3 regions of the Streptomyces sp. Pv4-95 genome follow, and region 2 is predicted to be linked to each of the others. Evidence: riboswitches for the same ligand, from Rfam matches in the RefSeq annotation. Region 2 holds a riboswitch; each other region holds the start of a gene.

Region 1 (5,583 bases), 3.5 Mb from region 2:
TCGTCGGCGATGTGCGCGGCAAGGGGCTGGAGGCGGTGGAGGCCGCGGTGGTCGTCATCGGCGCCTTCCGGGAGGCGGCGGAGCAGGAGACCTCGCTGGAGGCGGTGGCGGGCCGGCTGGAGCGGGCGCTGCAGCGCGAGGGCGGGAGACGCGACGGGCTGGACCAGTTCGAGGGGTTCACCACGGCCGTCCTGGCGGAGGTTCCCTCCAAGGAGCACGCCGTGCTGCGCGTCCTCAACCGCGGCCACCCGCCCCCGCTGCTGCTCGCCCCGGACGGCGGCCTGCTGGAACTGGCCCCTTCGACGCCGGCGCTGCCGCTGGGGATGAGCGAGGTGGCGGGGTGGCCGGACCGGGCGGACGAGACGTTCTTCCCGGCCGGTTCGCTGCTGCTGCTGTTCACCGACGGGGTGACCGAGGCCCGCAACCTGGCCAACCGGTTCTACGACCCGTCGGCCAAGTTGCGCGGCCGCCATTTCAACGGCCCGGCGGACCTCCTCGACCTGCTGGTGAAGGACGTCGCGCGGCACACGGGAGGGGCGCCCGCCGACGACATGGCGCTGCTCGCGCTGCAGCGGCCGCTGGGGGTATAGGCGGCGGCTCCGCCTCCGGCGCGTCCGGCCAGGGCCGTCATCGCGCCCCGAGGACGGGTTCCCGGAGCCAGTGCAGGATCTGTCCGTGCGGGCCGGTGAGGGCGACCGGTTGTTCGTCCAGCGACAGGGTCAGCAGATGCGCGTACTCGGGCGGCAGGGCATCGTGCGCCGGGTCGGTGATCCAGGGCAGCTCGGTGTGGTGCTCGTTGGAGATCCAGTGCCCTGGACCGCCCCGCTCGGCCAGGACGGACCGTACGAGCCGGGCGAACTCCGCACGGCGGGCCGGCGGCAGATACATCAGAGCGACGCTGTGGAAGATGACCAGCGTCGCCTCCCGCGGGGCCGCCGCGGCCAGCGCCGGCAGCTCGTCGACGAGATCCCCGCGGACGAGCGTGGGCCGGGGCGCGTCCCGTACCGCTTCGACGGCGGCCGCGAGCCGGTCCGCGCGCGCCCGCTGCCCGGGCCAGACCAGGGCCTGCAGCCAGCGGTGGTCGTCGGGCCGGGTGACCGGGTCAAGCGGGTCCAGATCGATGCCCGCGCGCCAGACGACCTCCGGCAGCGCGGTGGGCGCGGGCGGCGCGTCCGCCGGCGGGGGAGTCGCCCGGCTCGTGCGGCACGTGAACGTCACCGGGCTGCCCGGGGCGCCCACTTCCTGGGTGCCGTGGCCGCCTCCCTCGGCGCCGCCCTCGTAGCGGTAGCGGTAGCGGTCGGGGTGCAGGCACAGCCCGGCCGACGTGCCGACCTCGAGCAGTGCCAGCGGCTGCGGCAGCCGGGCGAGCAGCGGGAGCAGGGTGGCGCAGCGGGCGGGCTCGTTGGTCTGGGTGGCGCGCTGCATGATCACGGCGCGGACCTCGTCCCAGTGCCGGATCGTCCACTCCCGCCAGCGTCCGTACGCGGCCTCACCGTGCGGGCCCTGTTCGGCGTGCGGACCGTCGAGATAGCGGACGGCGGCGAGGAGGAGATTGGGCTGCTGCTTGTTCCCCGCGGGCAGCGACCCCGCGAGCACGTCGCAGAACTCGGCGTCCTGACTGATCCGCGCGGTCAGCTCCTCGTGGGCGTCGGACTGCCCCCGCGCCTGCTGCCAGGAGAACTCCCGGTACCGATCGGCCACTGTCTGCGCGCTGTTGACGACGTTGACGACCATGATCCGACGTTACTGCTCTCACGCTCCGTGATGGTCGGGCACCCCTCCGCATAACGACTGGCGCACGATCGTCGGGAGATCGTTTGGAGCCGGTTGGTCAACTCGCCCGGATTGGGGCGCTCGTGGGTGAAAAAGTCCACGCCAAAGCTCCTACGGAGCACATACGGATTCCCGGGAACGCTTGGAATTCAGTGGCCATCTCTATTACTGTCCGATAACGCAGCGCGGTCGTCCCAGCCGTCGCAAGTGGCGGCACCGCGCGCCGACGCCGAATCCCGTAAGCGCACTTCACGCACTCCCGTACCTCCAGCACTCCCGGCAATGCCGCACCCTCCGTATCTCCACCCTCGCTTCGAACTTCACGTAACTCCCGCACTTCACGCACCTTCTGCACGTCGCGCACGCCGCCACCGCATCTCGCACCGGCCGGCCGCACGGCCTGCTCCGGCGCACCGAAGAGCCCCGAGTCGCGCCGAAGCCCCGAAGCCGTCGGCCGGAGCCGCGGAACGCACCGGCCCTGCCGAGTCTGCCGAAGGCGCACCGAACCGCACCGAACTGCACCAAGGGAACCGGGGAACCACCACCTTGGGGTGAATCGGACGCCCTCGTCAGAGGGTGCCCGTAGGAGACCTTCCTGCTCCGAACCCGTCAGCTAACCCGGTAGGCGAGAAGGAAGGAAAGGAGTGCGCCCCCGTGGCGTCCAACAGGCCTGCCCCCGAGGTTCCGTCCGCCTACGACCTCGACGACCGGAGTGTCTTCGACGGGCCCGGCCCCCTCGACGACCCGGGTTCCCCTGACGGCCCAGCGGCCTTCGGTGGCCAGAGATTCCCTGAACACCGAGGTCACCTCGACGGGCGGGACTCCGGATTCGGATTCCCCGCCGCCGACCGTGACGGCGACGGGGAGTGGGAGGAGTGGAATCCCACCGAGGAGTCCATCCGCCCCGTCCGCGGCAAGCACCGGGTGGCCAGACAGCGCGGCGGCGGACTCGCCCGCAGCAGCACCGTCCTGGGCGTCGGCGTGATCGCCGCGGTCGGTGCCGGCGGGATGGCCACGGCCGAGGGCCGGCCGCCGGTCCCGATCTCGATGCCGGACGTCGGCGGCATGGCCGACGACCTCGCCGAGAAGCTGCCGGACGCCAAGTCGCTCCCCGGCATCGGCGGCCTCATATCCGACTCCGACGCCGACCAGAGCTCCGATTCCGCCGCATCGGCAGCGGGCGGCGCGGACTCCGCGGTCGCCGGCGCCCCCCTCGCCTCCCAGGGCAAGGACGCGGGCGAGACGCTGCGCAACCGCATCCTGCAGCAGGCCGATGCCCAGCAGGGCGCCGGTGAGCAGCAGGCGCGCGATGCCGCCCAAGACGCGGCCATCGAGAAGGCCGAGGAGGCCGCGGCCGAGCACCAGAAGGTGGCCGAGAAGGCTGCCGAGGCCAAGAAGGCCGCGGAGCTGGAGGCCAAGCGCGAGGCGGCGGAGGCCGCCCGCGAGAAGGCGGAGGCCGAGCGCCTCGCCAAGCTGGCGCGGAGCTTCATCGCCCCCGTCTCCTCGTACACCCTCACCGCGAGCTTCGGGCAGGCCGGCGACCGCTGGTCCGCCGACCACACCGGTCAGGACTTCGCCGCACCGACCGGCACTCTCGTCAAGGCCGTGCACTCCGGCACCATCACCCAGGCCGGCTGGGCCGGCTCGTACGGCTACCGCATCGTCCTGACCATGGACGACGGCACCGAACTCTGGTTCTGCCACCTGTCGTCCATGGTGAAGACCTCCGGCGAGGTCAAGGCCGGTGACGTCATCGGCCGCGTCGGCGCCACCGGCAACGTCACCGGCCCGCACCTCCACCTGGAGGTCCGCCCGGACGCCGGCGACCCCATCGACCCGATGACGTGGCTGCGCGACCACGGGGTGAGTGTCTGAGAGGCGCGTGAGGCGGCAGCGGGGGCGCGATCCGGTGGAGGGTTCGCCCCGGCAGCCGCGCGAGCCGTTGTGCTGGAGGCCGCGTCCTGAGGGGCGGGGACGAGGTTCGGGCTCGGCGGGGGAATTTTCCCTTCCGAACCGACGCTGCAACCACGCATGACCGCGACACACAAGACCCTCGGCTCGCTCTCCGTCTCCCCTCTGTCCCTCGGCGGCAATGTCTTCGGCTGGACGGCGGACGAAGCCGAGTCCTTCGCCGTGCTCGACGCGTACGTGGCGGGCGGCGGCAACTTCATCGACACCGCAGACGTCTACTCGGCCTGGGTGCCGGGCAACAAGGGCGGCGAGTCCGAGACCGTGATCGGCAACTGGCTGGCCGCCCGCGGCAACCGCGAGGACGTCGTCATCGCCACCAAGGTCGGCGCCCACCCCGACCACAAGGGCCTGTCCGCCGCCACCATCAAGGGCGCCGTCGACGAGTCCCTGACCCGCCTGCGCACCGACTACATCGACCTCTACTACACCCACTACGACGATGAGTCGGTCGAGGTCTCGGAGTTCCTGACCGCGCTCGACGACCTCGTACGGGCCGGCAAGGTCCGCGAGATCGCCGCGTCCAACATCTCCGCGCGGCGCCTGGAGGAGTCCCTGGCCTTCTCCACGAGCGAGGGCCTGGCCCGCTACGTCGCCCTGCAGCCGCACTACAACCTTGTCTCCCGCGAGACCTACGAGGGCGAACTCGCCGACGTCGCCGCCCGCAACGGCCTGTCCGCGGTCCCGTACTACGCCCTCGCCTCGGGCTTCCTGACCGGCAAGTACCGCCCCGGCGCGAGCGTCGACAGTGCCCGCGCCGAAGGCGCCGCCAAGCACCTGACGACCGACCGGGGCCGCCGTGTCCTCCAGGCCCTCGACACCGTCGCGGTCGCCCACGAGGCCGAGATCGCCACCGTCGCCCTCGCCTGGCTCGCCACCCGCCCCACCATCGCGGCCCCGATCGCCAGCGCCCGCACGGTGGCCCAGCTCCCGGCACTCCTCGCGGTCGGCGAACTCACCCTGACCGACGAAGACCTGACCCTCCTCACAGAGGCATCGGCCTGAGGGCCATCCCTTCCGGCACCATCACTGAGGGCGGCAGCGCGTGGGTGCGCGGCCGCCCTCAATGCGTGCAGCCCGTGCCCAGACCGTGGGGGAGGCCCTGCTCCTACGCCGGGGCGTCCGCTGGTTCGTCTACTTCTACTTCCGCTACTTCCGTCGATCGACCGTCACCCACGAGGCGAGCGCGACCCCACCGGCCACTGTGAACACAGAGGGCCACGCCCCGATCTTCTTCGCCAACGGATGCGACCCGGCAAACGCGGCCACATAAGCCCCACTCAACGCCGCAGCCGTCGCCCCACCGGCCTTCCGCTGCCACTCCCGCGCCGCCACGGCGCCGGCCGCAGCCAGCGCCACCCCACCAAGCGGCCGCTTCTTGGTCCAACGCGCGACGGCGTAGCCAGCCACAAGACCAGTTCCAGCCACCACACTTGTCGGTACGCGGGACATCGCATGAACCTCCAGATGAGAGACAACTCCCCGGAGGCTACGCCCGTGTCCATGCGGAAACGGAGGCGGTATTCCGATCATCTGGACTCGGCGGCCTGTGTGAGACACCACAGTCTGGTCACGTAAGGCATGCAGTGATCGCAGAGTTGGCATCATTCGCGCATGGCGAAGGCGAGAGCAGCAAACCCCGTTACGTTCGGTACACCACCAGGTGTACACGAAGGGCAACACTTCAAGGGGCACGCGGAGTTGCACGCCGCGGGAGTCCACCGTCAATTAGGAATGGGAATCTCGGGGACCGCAGCAAAGGGCGTAGATTCCATTGTGCTCTCCGGCGGATACCTCGACGATGCGTACGGCGAGACCGAGATCATCTATACGGGTGAGGGT
Region 2 (5,583 bases):
CGCGGCGCGCGACGAACGCCGGCGCGCCGGGCTCGTCCGCACCCTGCGGCCCCGCCCCGCCGACTCCCCGCTGCTCGACCTGGCGAGCAACGACTACCTCGGGCTCGCCCGGCACCCCGAGATCACGGACGGCGCCGCCCGCGCGGCGCGGCTCTGGGGCGCCGGCGCCACCGGCTCCCGACTGGTCACCGGCAGCACCGAGCTGCACGCCCGACTGGAGAGGGAACTCGCCGATTTCTGCGGGTTCGAGGCGGCCCTGGTCCTTTCCTCCGGTTACGCCGCGAACCTCGCCGCCGTCACCGCCCTCAGCGGCCCCGGCGCCCTGCTCGTCTCCGACGCCGGCAATCACGCCTCTCTCATCGACGGCTGCCGGCTCTCCCGCGCCCGCACCACCGTCGTCCCGCACGCCGATCCGCAGGCCGTTCGGGCCGCCCTGGCCGGCCACGACGGCAGGGCCCTGGCGATCACCGACTCGGTGTTCTCCGTCGACGGCGACGCCGCACCGCTGCCGGGGCTCGCGGAGGCATGCCGGACGTACGGCGCCGGTCTTCTCGTCGACGACGCGCACGGACTGGGAGTGCTGGGCGAGGGCGGCCGGGGCGCGGCGGCCGCCGCCGGGCTCGCGGGCGACGCCGATGTGGTCGCCACGGTGACGCTCTCCAAGTCGCTCGGCTCCCAGGGCGGCGCGGTCCTCGGCCCCGCCCGGGTCATCGAGCATCTGGTCAACACCGCCCGGTCGTTCATCTTCGACACCGGACTGGCACCGGCGGCAGTCGGCGGCGCCCTCGCCGCACTGCAGCTGCTGCGCCGCGAGCCGGGCCGCGCCGCCCGCGCCGGGCAGGTCGCCGCGGAGCTGCACGGACGGCTCACCGCGGCCGGGCTCGCGGCCGTACGGCCGGACGCCGCGGTGGTCTCCGTACGGGCTCCTTCGCCGGAACTGGCGGTCCGGTGGGCGGCGGACTGCCGCGCGGCCGGACTCGCGGTCGGCTGCTTCCGCCCGCCGTCCGTGCCCGACGGGATCTCCCGCCTCCGGCTCACCGCCCGTGGCGACCTGACGGACGCACAGATCACCAGGGCGGTCGACACGATCGTGGCGACCGCTCCGGTCGCCTGAGCGAGGACCGGGCCCGAAGCGCCGTGGCGAGGTGAACCGCCCCACGGTGCCACCTTCCCCCGCGCGGCGGTCCGGCGTGCGAGCGCGGCGGGTGCTGCCGGCTCCGTCGCTGGTCGGCGACCGCCCGGGGGGGGGCGGAAGAGGGTGTGCTGAAGCCCCGTCATGTCGCTCAAATACGTTCTCACTTAGCAGAGTTCACTGCTTCGAGCGACAGATATATCCAGATCTTGGTGGATCGCCCACTGCACCCCATGGCGGATGGCAGGCTGTCGCAAGCAGCAGCCCGAGGCCCATCGGTATCCCGGTGGGCATCCCGGCTCCCCGGCCGGTGCGCCGGAGCCGGGCCTCGGTGGGAAGAAGGACGGCGTCGCGCATGGCAGACCACCAGGAATCCTCACTGACCCTGCCGAGCGACCCGGCCTCGGTCACCGCCGCCCGCGGATTCGTCCTGGAAGTGCTCGCCGGATGGGGAGTCCCCGCCGACGCGGTGATCGCCGACTCCGTCCGCCTGATCGTCTCCGAACTGGCGACCAACGCCGTTCAGCACACCTTCGGCCAGTCGCCGACGTTCACCGTCGAGATGCGGCTGGACCGCGACGAACGACTGCGCGTCGGTGTCACCGACAGTCATCCTCGCCGGCCGCGCCGTCTGCCGGCCGCGGTACAGCAGGACAACGGCCGCGGCTTGGTCATCATCCGCTACCTCGCCGCGGAGGCGGGCGGCAGGCTCACGGTCGTGCCCACCGAATCCGGCGGCAAGACCGTGTGGATCAGCATGCCGTGGACGGTCGCCGTCGCCTGAGGAGCCATCCCCTCAGGACGGCGGCGCGGCCTGCGCGGGAGCCCCCGAATGCCGGGTGAAGGCCCCGCGCAGCAACGCCCGCAGGGTGTCCGCGGCCGGTGCGCCGCCGCCGGTCCGGTAGGCCGCCGAGATCGTGCGCCGCAGGTCGGCGGGCTCCAGCCGGCGGACCCCCAGCGGAGTCACCGAACCGGCCGCCATCATCTCCGGCACCACCGCGACCCCCAGGCCCGCGCTCACCAGCGCGCACACCACCGCATAGCTGGGCGACTCGCAGCGCACCGCGACGCTCGCCCCGGCCGCCAACAGAGCCGCCTCGACCCCGCGCCGGTTGGGGTTGGCCGGCGCCATGCTGACCAGCGGCTGCCCGGCCAGCTCGGCCAGCGGCAGCCGCCCGGTGGCGGACGACAGCGCATGGCCGGGCGCGGTGACGAGCACCAGCTCCTCGGTCAGCAGCGGCTCCAGGCTCACGCCGTCCGGCGCCGGCATCGGATCGCCCGGCACATACGCGTGCGTCAGCGCCAGATCCACCTCGCCGAGCGCCACCGCCGCCATCCCCTGGGGCGGCAGATACTCCGTGACGCTCAGCTCCACATCGGGGTGGGCGCGCCGGAAGGAGCTGAGCGCGGGCGGCAGCAGATGCGTGCCCGCCGTCATGAACGTGCCGATCCGCAGTCGGCCGCCGGAAAGCCCCGTCAGCCGGGCCAGCTCGTGCCGCGCCAGATCCAGCTCGTCGAGCACCCGCCGGGCCCGTACGAGCAGCAGCTCGCCGGCCGCGGTCAGCCGCGCCCCGCGGTGGTGGCGCACCAGCAGCGCCGCACCCGCCTCCCGCTCCAGCTTGGCGAGCTGCTGGGAGAGAGCGGGCGCGGTGTAGCCGAGGCGGGCGGCCGCCCCGGTGATCGAACCGGCTTCCGCCACCGCCACCAGCGCGGCCAGCCGCGTCGGGTCGTACATAAAGAACCTCTTAAGGCAGGCAGAGAAGATTGCCAATACCTATTAAAGGCCCGGACGGGTGAAGCTGGCACCATGGACGGACAGCTGATCACCTTCACCGGCGTCGCCGCGGGCATGGTCGCCATGCCGGGCGCGGACTTCGCGGTCGTGGTGCGCAACGCACTCGCCTCGCGCCGGGCGGGGGTGGCGACCGCGGTCGGAGTCGCGGGCGGGCTGCTGGTGCACACCACGCTCGCGGTGGCCGGACTCGCGGCGGTGCTCGTCGCCGTTCCCGCGCTCTTCGAGTCCGTTCAGCTCCTCGGCGGCGGCTACCTGCTCTATCTGGGTGCCCGCGCGCTCGTGGCGGCCTTCCGCCGTCCCGCCGGGGCAGGCGAGGCGGGCGCTTCGGCGGACCCGGCTGCGACCGAGGAGGCAGCCCGGGGCACGGCTGCCCGCCCCGGCACCGTGCGCAGCCTGCGCCAGGGCTTCCTGACGAACGCCCTCAATCCGAAGGCGCCCGTGCTGTTCCTCAGCCTGCTCCCGCAGTTCGTTCCCGCGGGCGAACCGGCCCTGCCCCGCACCCTGCTGCTCGCGACCATGGTCGTCGGCCTCGCGCTGGTGTGGTTCCCGGCCGTGGCACTGCTCGTCGACCGCCTCGGCAGCTGGCTGCGCCGTCCGCGGGTGACGCGCGCCCTGGAGGTCGCCACGGGAGCGCTGCTGACCGCGTTGGGCGGCATCCTGCTCGTCGAGGTGGCGCTGGCCGCCTGACGGCGCATCAGCCGATCACCTGCCCGTCGGCCATCGACAGTTGACCCTCTGTCGTGTATCGGCCGAGGTCAGCCCACCCGCCCATACCGGACGGCGCGGCTCCAGATCTTCTCCAGCCGTACCACGGCCCCTGCCTTGGGGGCGTGCCAGATCCTGCCGCGGCCCGCGTAGATGCCGACGTGGTAGATGCCCCGTGAGGAGTGGAAGAAGACCAGGTCACCGGTTCTGCGGACGCCCGCGGGGACCCGCTCGGTGTGGCGGTACTGCTCCGCGGCGGTACGGGGCAGGGCCTTGCCCGCACGCTTGAACGAATAGCGCGTCAGGCCCGAGCAGTCGAAGCGGTAGGGACCTTGAGCGCCGTACTGGTAGGGGGACCCCTGCTTCGAGGCGGCGACGCGCAACGCTTTTGTGGAGCGTTGCGCGGCCGCGGCGTCCTCGGCCGCTCCTGGTACCAGCGTCGTTCCTCCGACGGTGATCAGAGCAAGGGCGCAGATGATGCCGGCACGTACCGGCAGGTTCGATCCATTCCTGCGCATGTTCATGCGCAACCCTTCGTCAGCCGCCTGCGAAGGAAGACCTGTCGGGTTCGGGCAGGCGAAGATGCCCGGCCGTGCGTACGGCTTCACCCCAAGGGATCCGCGGCCGTGATGGCCGGGACCCCGTCGTGCTCGGGTCCTCCGCTCCTGCCGATCCAAGCAGCGTCGACCGGACATCCGGACGGCGGCAGGATTAGGCGCCCGCCCGAACCGCCCCGTCACTGTGGCGGGGTCTTGTCGTCGAAGGGATCGTCACGCATCCACCGGCAGAATTCCGAGTTGAAAATGCCGTATGTGACATTCGCCACATACCGGCTAAATGGTTATTTAGGTGTGTTTGTCGGGAGTGTCGTGGCGGCCGGCAGGGGCGGGACCAGGGGAAAGCGCCGAGCGCCGCTGCAAGGAGGCGGTGCCCGGCGCAATTCGTCGCCTCCCCGCGAGAGGTGTCGACGCTGAGCCGTACGTGCGAGCCGAGACCGGCACGTGTCGCGCCGACGGCGTCCTGCACACGTCACAGGAGGGCCCGGCCGTCGTCGGAGGGGGGAGCTGCGAACGCCGGAAGAGGGGCCGTTCGCGTCAAGAAGGGGGTGGCGGCGGCACGGTGACGAGTCGTGCGCGTCGCTCGCCGTCCAGGACGCGCAGCGCCCGGGTGAGCGTCTCCTGATGCAGTTCGCTCTCCCCGCGCTGGTGCATCAGGGTGAGCGCGTCCCGCAGTTCGGCGCTCTTGCCGACCAGCGCCTGGGCGGCGCGCAGGCCGCTGTAGGTGGAGTCGCCGCGCGCCGGGTTGATGCGGCCCAGCAGGTCCACGACCTCCAGGTACCGGTCGATCAGTTCACCCTCGGCCCGTGTCAGCGCGGGCAGTGGAGGGAGTTCGGGTGGGAGCACGACCGCTCACCGTGCGCCGAGAGGGGCGGACGACTGCTTGCGGTTGCGGGTGAGGGCGTCGATCAGGCCGTATTCCACGGCGGCCGGGGCGTCGAAGATCTTGTCGCGTTCGATGTCCGCGGCGATCCGCGTCCGCGGCTGCCCGGTGTGCCGCGCCAGCATCTCCTCCAGCAGGTCGCGGGTGCGCAGCAGTTCATCCGCCTGGATCCGGAGGTCGGTCGCCTGCCCCTGGACCGGCTCGCTGAACGCCGGCTGATGGATCAGCACCCGGGCGCCGGGCAGCGCCAGACGCTTGCCGGGGGCGCCGGCGGCAAGCAATACCGCGGCGGCGGAGGCGGCCTGCCCCAGGCACACGGTCTCGATGTCGCAGGAGACGAACTGCATCGTGTCGTAGATGGCGGTCATCGCGGTGAAGGAGCCGCCGGGGGAGTTGATGTAGAGCGAGATGTCCTGCTCCGGCGCGGCGTGTTCGAGATGCATCAACTGCGCCATGACGTCGTTGGCGGAGGCGTCGTCGACCGGAGTGCCCAGGAAGACGATGCGTTCGT
Region 3 (5,583 bases), 4.1 Mb from region 2:
TCGGTCTGGTGCCCGGCGCGCGCACCGCCGGAGTCCGGGAGAAGGAGCTTGCGCGCGGCGAGCTGGTCGCGGTCGTACCACCCGGCCACCCGCTGGCCCGGCAGGAGTGGACACGTCTGGCGCGGCTCGCCGAGGAGACCTTCGTCGACTTCACGGCCGGCTCGGCCGCCCGCCGCCAGCGCGACGAGGCGTTCCGCGCGGCCGGCCTGACGTCCGAGGTGGCGTTCGAGGTGACGACCGTGGAGTTCCTGGCGAAGCTGGTGCGCGCCGGGCTGGGGGTCGGCATGGTGCCCGAGGCCATCGCCTCGGAGCTGCCCGGCCTGCACATCCTGCGGGTGCGGCCGGCGCCCGAGCGCAGCGAGCGCGTGGTGTGGAGCGGCCTGGGCCCGTCGCCGTCGGCCGTCGCGTTCCTCGCGGGCCTGGGCGTGGAGCCGGGGCCGCGGTAGCCCACCGGGCGGGCGCCGGTCGCGCACGGCGGAGCGCGGTGCGCCCGTGCCGGTCCCCGCGCACCCCGGGCGCAGGCCGTGACTCCGCGGGCGCGCCGGTGCACGCCCACCGGTTACGGTCGGTGGGTGCACGACATGCCCGACGCCACCCCCGCCGACGCCCCCGCGAGCTGCCCGGCAGGCTCCGCGGCTCCGCCCGCCCCCGAGCTGTTCACCTGGGAGTTCGCCTCCGACCCGTACCCCGCGTACGCCTGGCTGCGCACCCACGCGCCGGTGCACAGGACCGCACTGCCCAGCGGCGTCGATGCCTGGCTGGTGACCCGCTACACCGACGCGCGGCAGGCCCTCGCCGACGCCCGGCTCTCCAAGAACCCCCGGCATCACAGCGAGGCCGCGCACGGCAAGGGCAAGGTCGGCATCCCGGGCGAGCGCAGCGCCAACCTGATGACGCATCTGCTCAACATCGACCCCCCGGACCACACCCGGCTCCGCCGCCTGGTGGCGAAGGCGTTCACCCCGCGCCGGGTCGCGGCCTTCGCCCCCCGGGTGCAGGAGCTGACCGACTCCCTCATCGACGACATGATCGCCAAGCAGCCGGACGCGGAGACCGGAGCGGCGGACCTCATCCACGAGTTCGCCTTCCCGCTCCCCATCTACGCGATCTGCGATCTGCTCGGCGTCCCGCGCGAGGACCAGGACGACTTCCGGGACTGGGCCGGGATGATGATCCGGCACGGCGGCGGACCGCGCGGCGGGGTCGCCAGGTCGGTGAAGAAGATGCGCGGCTACCTCGCCGAACTGATCCACCGCAAGCGCGAGTCCCTGGGCGACGAGGCGGACGAGGACCTGATCTCCGGCCTGATCCGGGCCTCCGACCACGGTGAGCACCTCAGCGAGAACGAGGTCGCGGCGATGGCCTTCATCCTGCTCTTCGCCGGCTTCGAGACCACCGTCAACCTCATCGGCAACGGCACCTACGCGCTGCTGCGCAACCCCGCGCAGCGCGAACTGCTGCAGAAGTCGATGGAGGCGGGGGACACCGAGCTGCTCGCCACCGGCATCGAGGAGCTGCTGCGCTACGACGGCCCGGTCGAGCTGGCGACGTGGCGGTTCGCGACGCAGGAGCTGACGCTGGGCGGGCAGCGCATCGCCGAGGGCGACCCCGTCCTGGTGGTGCTGGCCGCGGCGGATCGCGACCCGGAGCGGTTCCCCGAACCGGACACCCTCGACCTCACCCGGCGCGACAATCAGCACCTGGGATACGGGCACGGCATCCACTACTGCCTGGGCGCCCCGCTGGCCCGGCTCGAAGGGCAGACCGCCCTCGCGACGCTGCTGACCCGGCTGCCGGACATCCGCCTTGCGGCGGAACCTGATGATTTGCGCTGGCGCGGCGGTCTCATCATGCGCGGACTGCGGTCGCTTCCGGTGGAGTTCACGCCTCCGCGGCCCTGACCGGGGACGGGTCCGGAATTGACGCTCCGTCACCTGTGTGACCTTTACGTGATCTCCACTACACCGGCTTGTGACTACCCGTGACCCCGGCTACCTTTCGACCGAACCGAAGAGCTTCACCCGATCGGCGGAAGTCAAACCTGGTGCACCGGATGTATTGGTGCGCCGGACGCGGCCGGCGATCGGACAACTCCACCGCCGCGCGAAAGGCAACCGCATGCGTTCCGGGAACGGCCGACACAGGCGCCCCCGTCAAGCACCGGCCATCTTTGTCACGGCGGGGGTCACCGGCGCCGGCATCGCCCTGCCGCTGCTCGGCGCGAGTGGCGCACACGCCGCCGACACCGCGACGTGGGACCGCGTCGCGCAGTGCGAGAGCGGCGGGATGTGGAGCGCGGCCTCGGGCAACGGCTTCTACGGCGGCCTGCAGCTGACCCAGGACATGTGGGACGAGTACGGCGGCGCGGACTACGCCTCCCGCCCCGACCTCGCCAGCCGCTCCCAGCAGATATCCGTGGCCGAGGCGATCCTGGACGACCGCGGGCCCGACGCCTGGCCCAGCTGTGCGGTGAACGCCGGGCTGACCGCGGACGGCTCCTCGCCCGAGGTCGACCCGGGCGGCGTGAGCCTCCTCGACCCGGACCTCCTGGACCCCTCCGACGGCTCCGGCCCGTCCGACTCCTCGGACCCGTCGGACCCGTCGGACTCCTCGGACTCCTCGGACTCCTCGGACTCCTCGGGCTCCTCCGACTCCTCCGGCCCGTCGGAAGGCGACGAGCCGTCCGACGCGACGCCCTCCCCTGACGCGTCGGATCCCGCCGAGCAGTCCGGGCCCGCGGATTCCGATCCGTCCGACTCCGGCTCCCCGACGGCGGACGACCGGCGCGACGACTCCTCCCGTGGCGATGACCCCTCCCGTGCCGACGGCCGGGACGAGGGCGGCAGCCGCACCGACGGGACGGGCGCGCCGGATGACGCGTCCGCGGGCGGCGACTCCACGGCGGATGGGACGCCCGGCACGGGCAGGCACCGCGGCGGCGCCGAGGAGAGCGGTGAGGGCGCGGACGAGGCGGACGACAGCGGCCGCTCGTCGGGCCGGCACGCCTCCCGTGACGGTGACGCGCATCAGACCGGTCCGGCCGGCGGCGACTACACCGTGCGCGCCGGTGACAGCCTGTCAGCCATCGCGGAGGCCCGTGAGGTGCCCGGTGGGTGGCCCGCCCTCTACGACCGCAACGAGGGCGTCGTCGGCGCCGACGCCGACCTGATCAAGCCGGGGCAGATCCTCGATCTCGGGCACATCGAAGGGTAGTTCGCTCACCTTCGCCCCCTTTTGGGAAAGTGAGACAAGGCTCTCGTTCCGGGGTGCGGCGTCCAGCTCCCGCGCCGTTCCCAAACCTGGGTCCACCTGCAGAAATGGGTGCACCCTATGATCAAAAACGGTCAACTTGGTTCAGATGGTGGGGTTTGAACACCAAGGGGGTTACTGCTTACGGTCAGGACCGCTCGCCAAAGCGGGCCCTTCGATCACACGCCGAATCCTGCCGGTGGTCGAAGGCGGTCGACGCGCAAGCGCCGAAGGCAGGAGCGGGGGACCCAAGGTAAGCGCCGGCCCCACCCGTGAAAGCGGGTCAACCGGCTTGGGGTGAAGTCGCATGTCATGTACACGCGGCCGGGCAACTCACATGGCCCGAACCCGACAGCTCACCTCGCAGGCGTCGGTGAGGAAACGAACGAACCATGCTGAACAACAAGGGCAAGCACCGTCGTCCCTCCAAGGCCGTCCGCGTCGCCACCCTCGCCGGTGTCGCCGGTGCTGCCGTGGCCGTCCCGCTCATGGGCGCCTCCTCCGCCTCCGCCGCGTCCGTCGAGACCTGGGACGCCGTCGCCCAGTGCGAGTCCGGTGGCAACTGGTCGATCAACACCGGCAACGGCTACTACGGCGGCCTGCAGTTCTCCAACTCCAGCTGGGCCGCCGCCGGTGGCACCCAGTACGCCGCGCGCGCCGACCTGGCCACCAAGAGCCAGCAGATAGCCGCCGCCGAGAAGCTGCTCGCCATCCAGGGCCCGGGTGCCTGGTCCTGCGCCGGCGCCGGCAACCTGACCGCCGGTGGCCCCTCCCCCGACCTCGACACCTCCGGCGACGCCCCGCAGGGCAACACCGGCGAGAAGGCCGAGAAGCCTGCGCCGGCCCCCGCGCCCGAGAAGTCGAAGCCGGCCCCGAAGTCCAACGCCTCCGGCAACTACACCGTCAAGGCGGGCGACACCCTCGCCAAGATCGCCAAGGCGCACGGCACCACCTGGAAGGCGCTCTACTCGGACAACAAGTCCGTCATCGGCGGCAACCCGAACCTGATCATCCCCGGCCAGAAGCTCGACGTCTGAGCCGACCCCTGCACAGGGGCGCCGAGGACCTCACCGTCTCCGGCCGGCCGGGTGGTCCGTGCGTACGGCGGTACGCACGATCCGCCCGCCCCGGCTGAGGGGTCCGGGGCCGGGCAGCCGGTGTGAACGAACCGGGGACGGACCGCTCTCCCCACGCCGTCCCCCGTGACCATCGCGTCCATCGCGTCTGCCCTCCGCTCCACCCGCTCGTGCAGGAGACCGCCCCGCGGCGGCGCGCCATCCCCCATCGCGCCGCGGCGGGGCTTCTCCATGTCGGCGGCCCGGATTTCGCGTCGCGGAAGAGGGTGCGCACCCGTCCCCGGCAGGCGGTCTTGACCAGCATCGTCAGGCAACTTTTCCCGCTCGGCGAACAATGTGGCGAAACCTCCCATGAGCTGGGCTTTTGGGCCTCTTTTCGTCCCACTGAGCGGGCCGAGGGCGAACGGATGCGCCCAAGGCCGTTAGGCTCGTGCTGCAGAACTCCAGACACCCATGAAGGAGACAACGTGCCGTCCATCGACGTCGTCGTAGCCCGCGAAATTCTCGACTCGCGAGGTAATCCCACGGTCGAGGTCGAGGTCGGCCTCGACGACGGCAGCACGGGCCGTGCCGCCGTTCCGTCCGGCGCCTCGACCGGTGCCTTCGAGGCCATCGAGCTCCGTGACGGCGACCCGAGCCGCTACATGGGCAAGGGCGTGGAGAAGGCCGTCCTGGCCGTCATCGAGCAGATCGGCCCGGAGCTCGTCGGCTACGACGCGACCGAGCAGCGGCTGATCGACCAGGCGATGTTCGACCTGGACGCCACGGACAACAAGGGCTCCCTCGGCGCCAACGCCATCCTCGGCGTCTCCCTCGCCGTCGCGCACGCCGCCTCCGAGGCCAGCGACCTCCCGCTGTTCCGCTACCTCGGTGGCCCGAACGCGCACGTCCTGCCCGTCCCGATGATGAACATCCTCAACGGTGGGTCGCACGCCGACTCCAACGTGGACATCCAGGAGTTCATGATCGCCCCGATCGGCGCGGAGTCCTTCTCCGAGGCGCTGCGCTGGGGCGCCGAGGTCTACCACACCCTCAAGAAGGTCCTGAAGACCAAGGGTCTGGCCACCGGTCTCGGCGACGAGGGCGGCTTCGCCCCGAACCTCGGCTCCAACCGCGAGGCCCTCGACCTCATCCTGGAAGCCATCAAGGAAGCCGGTTACGCCCCCGGCCAGGACATCGCCCTGGCGCTCGACGTCGCCGCCTCCGAGTTCTACAAGGACGGCGTCTACCAGTTCGAGGGCAAGGAGCGCTCGGCCGC

Evidence for each region. A riboswitch is a leader RNA that binds a small molecule or an ion and turns the genes downstream of it on or off. The one in region 2 is predicted to bind cyclic di-AMP.
Region 1: linked by a shared signal. The riboswitch ahead of QOM21_RS19320 (M23 family metallopeptidase) and the one ahead of QOM21_RS04175 (C40 family peptidase) in region 2 are both predicted to bind cyclic di-AMP.
Region 3: linked by a shared signal. The riboswitch ahead of QOM21_RS21860 (transglycosylase family protein) and the one ahead of QOM21_RS04175 (C40 family peptidase) in region 2 are both predicted to bind cyclic di-AMP.

Annotation. Positions count from the first base shown of each region.
Region 1 is NZ_CP127172.1:4,408,375-4,413,957, forward strand. It holds gene QOM21_RS19310 (PP2C family protein-serine/threonine phosphatase) at 1-590, shown strand, start outside; gene QOM21_RS19315 (DUF2332 family protein) at 628-1,734, opposite strand; cyclic di-AMP (ydaO/yuaA leader) riboswitch at 2,273-2,416, shown strand; gene QOM21_RS19320 (M23 family metallopeptidase) at 2,428-3,648, shown strand; gene QOM21_RS19325 (aldo/keto reductase) at 3,805-4,746, shown strand; gene QOM21_RS19330 (hypothetical protein) at 4,891-5,193, opposite strand; gene QOM21_RS19335 (YDG/SRA domain-containing protein) at 5,356-5,583, shown strand, end outside.
Region 2 is NZ_CP127172.1:891,270-896,852, reverse strand. It holds gene QOM21_RS04195 (8-amino-7-oxononanoate synthase) at 1-1,114, shown strand, start outside; gene QOM21_RS04190 (ATP-binding protein) at 1,488-1,916, shown strand; gene QOM21_RS04185 (LysR family transcriptional regulator) at 1,929-2,867, opposite strand; gene QOM21_RS04180 (LysE family translocator) at 2,940-3,614, shown strand; gene QOM21_RS04175 (C40 family peptidase) at 3,683-4,156, opposite strand; cyclic di-AMP (ydaO/yuaA leader) riboswitch at 4,160-4,325, opposite strand; gene QOM21_RS04170 (hypothetical protein) at 4,727-5,035, opposite strand; gene QOM21_RS04165 (ATP-dependent Clp protease proteolytic subunit) at 5,042-5,583, opposite strand, start outside.
Region 3 is NZ_CP127172.1:4,974,040-4,979,622, forward strand. It holds gene QOM21_RS21845 (LysR family transcriptional regulator) at 1-446, shown strand, start outside; gene QOM21_RS21850 (cytochrome P450) at 582-1,901, shown strand; gene QOM21_RS21855 (transglycosylase family protein) at 2,119-3,213, shown strand; cyclic di-AMP (ydaO/yuaA leader) riboswitch at 3,424-3,634, shown strand; gene QOM21_RS21860 (transglycosylase family protein) at 3,642-4,286, shown strand; gene eno (phosphopyruvate hydratase) at 4,793-5,583, shown strand, end outside.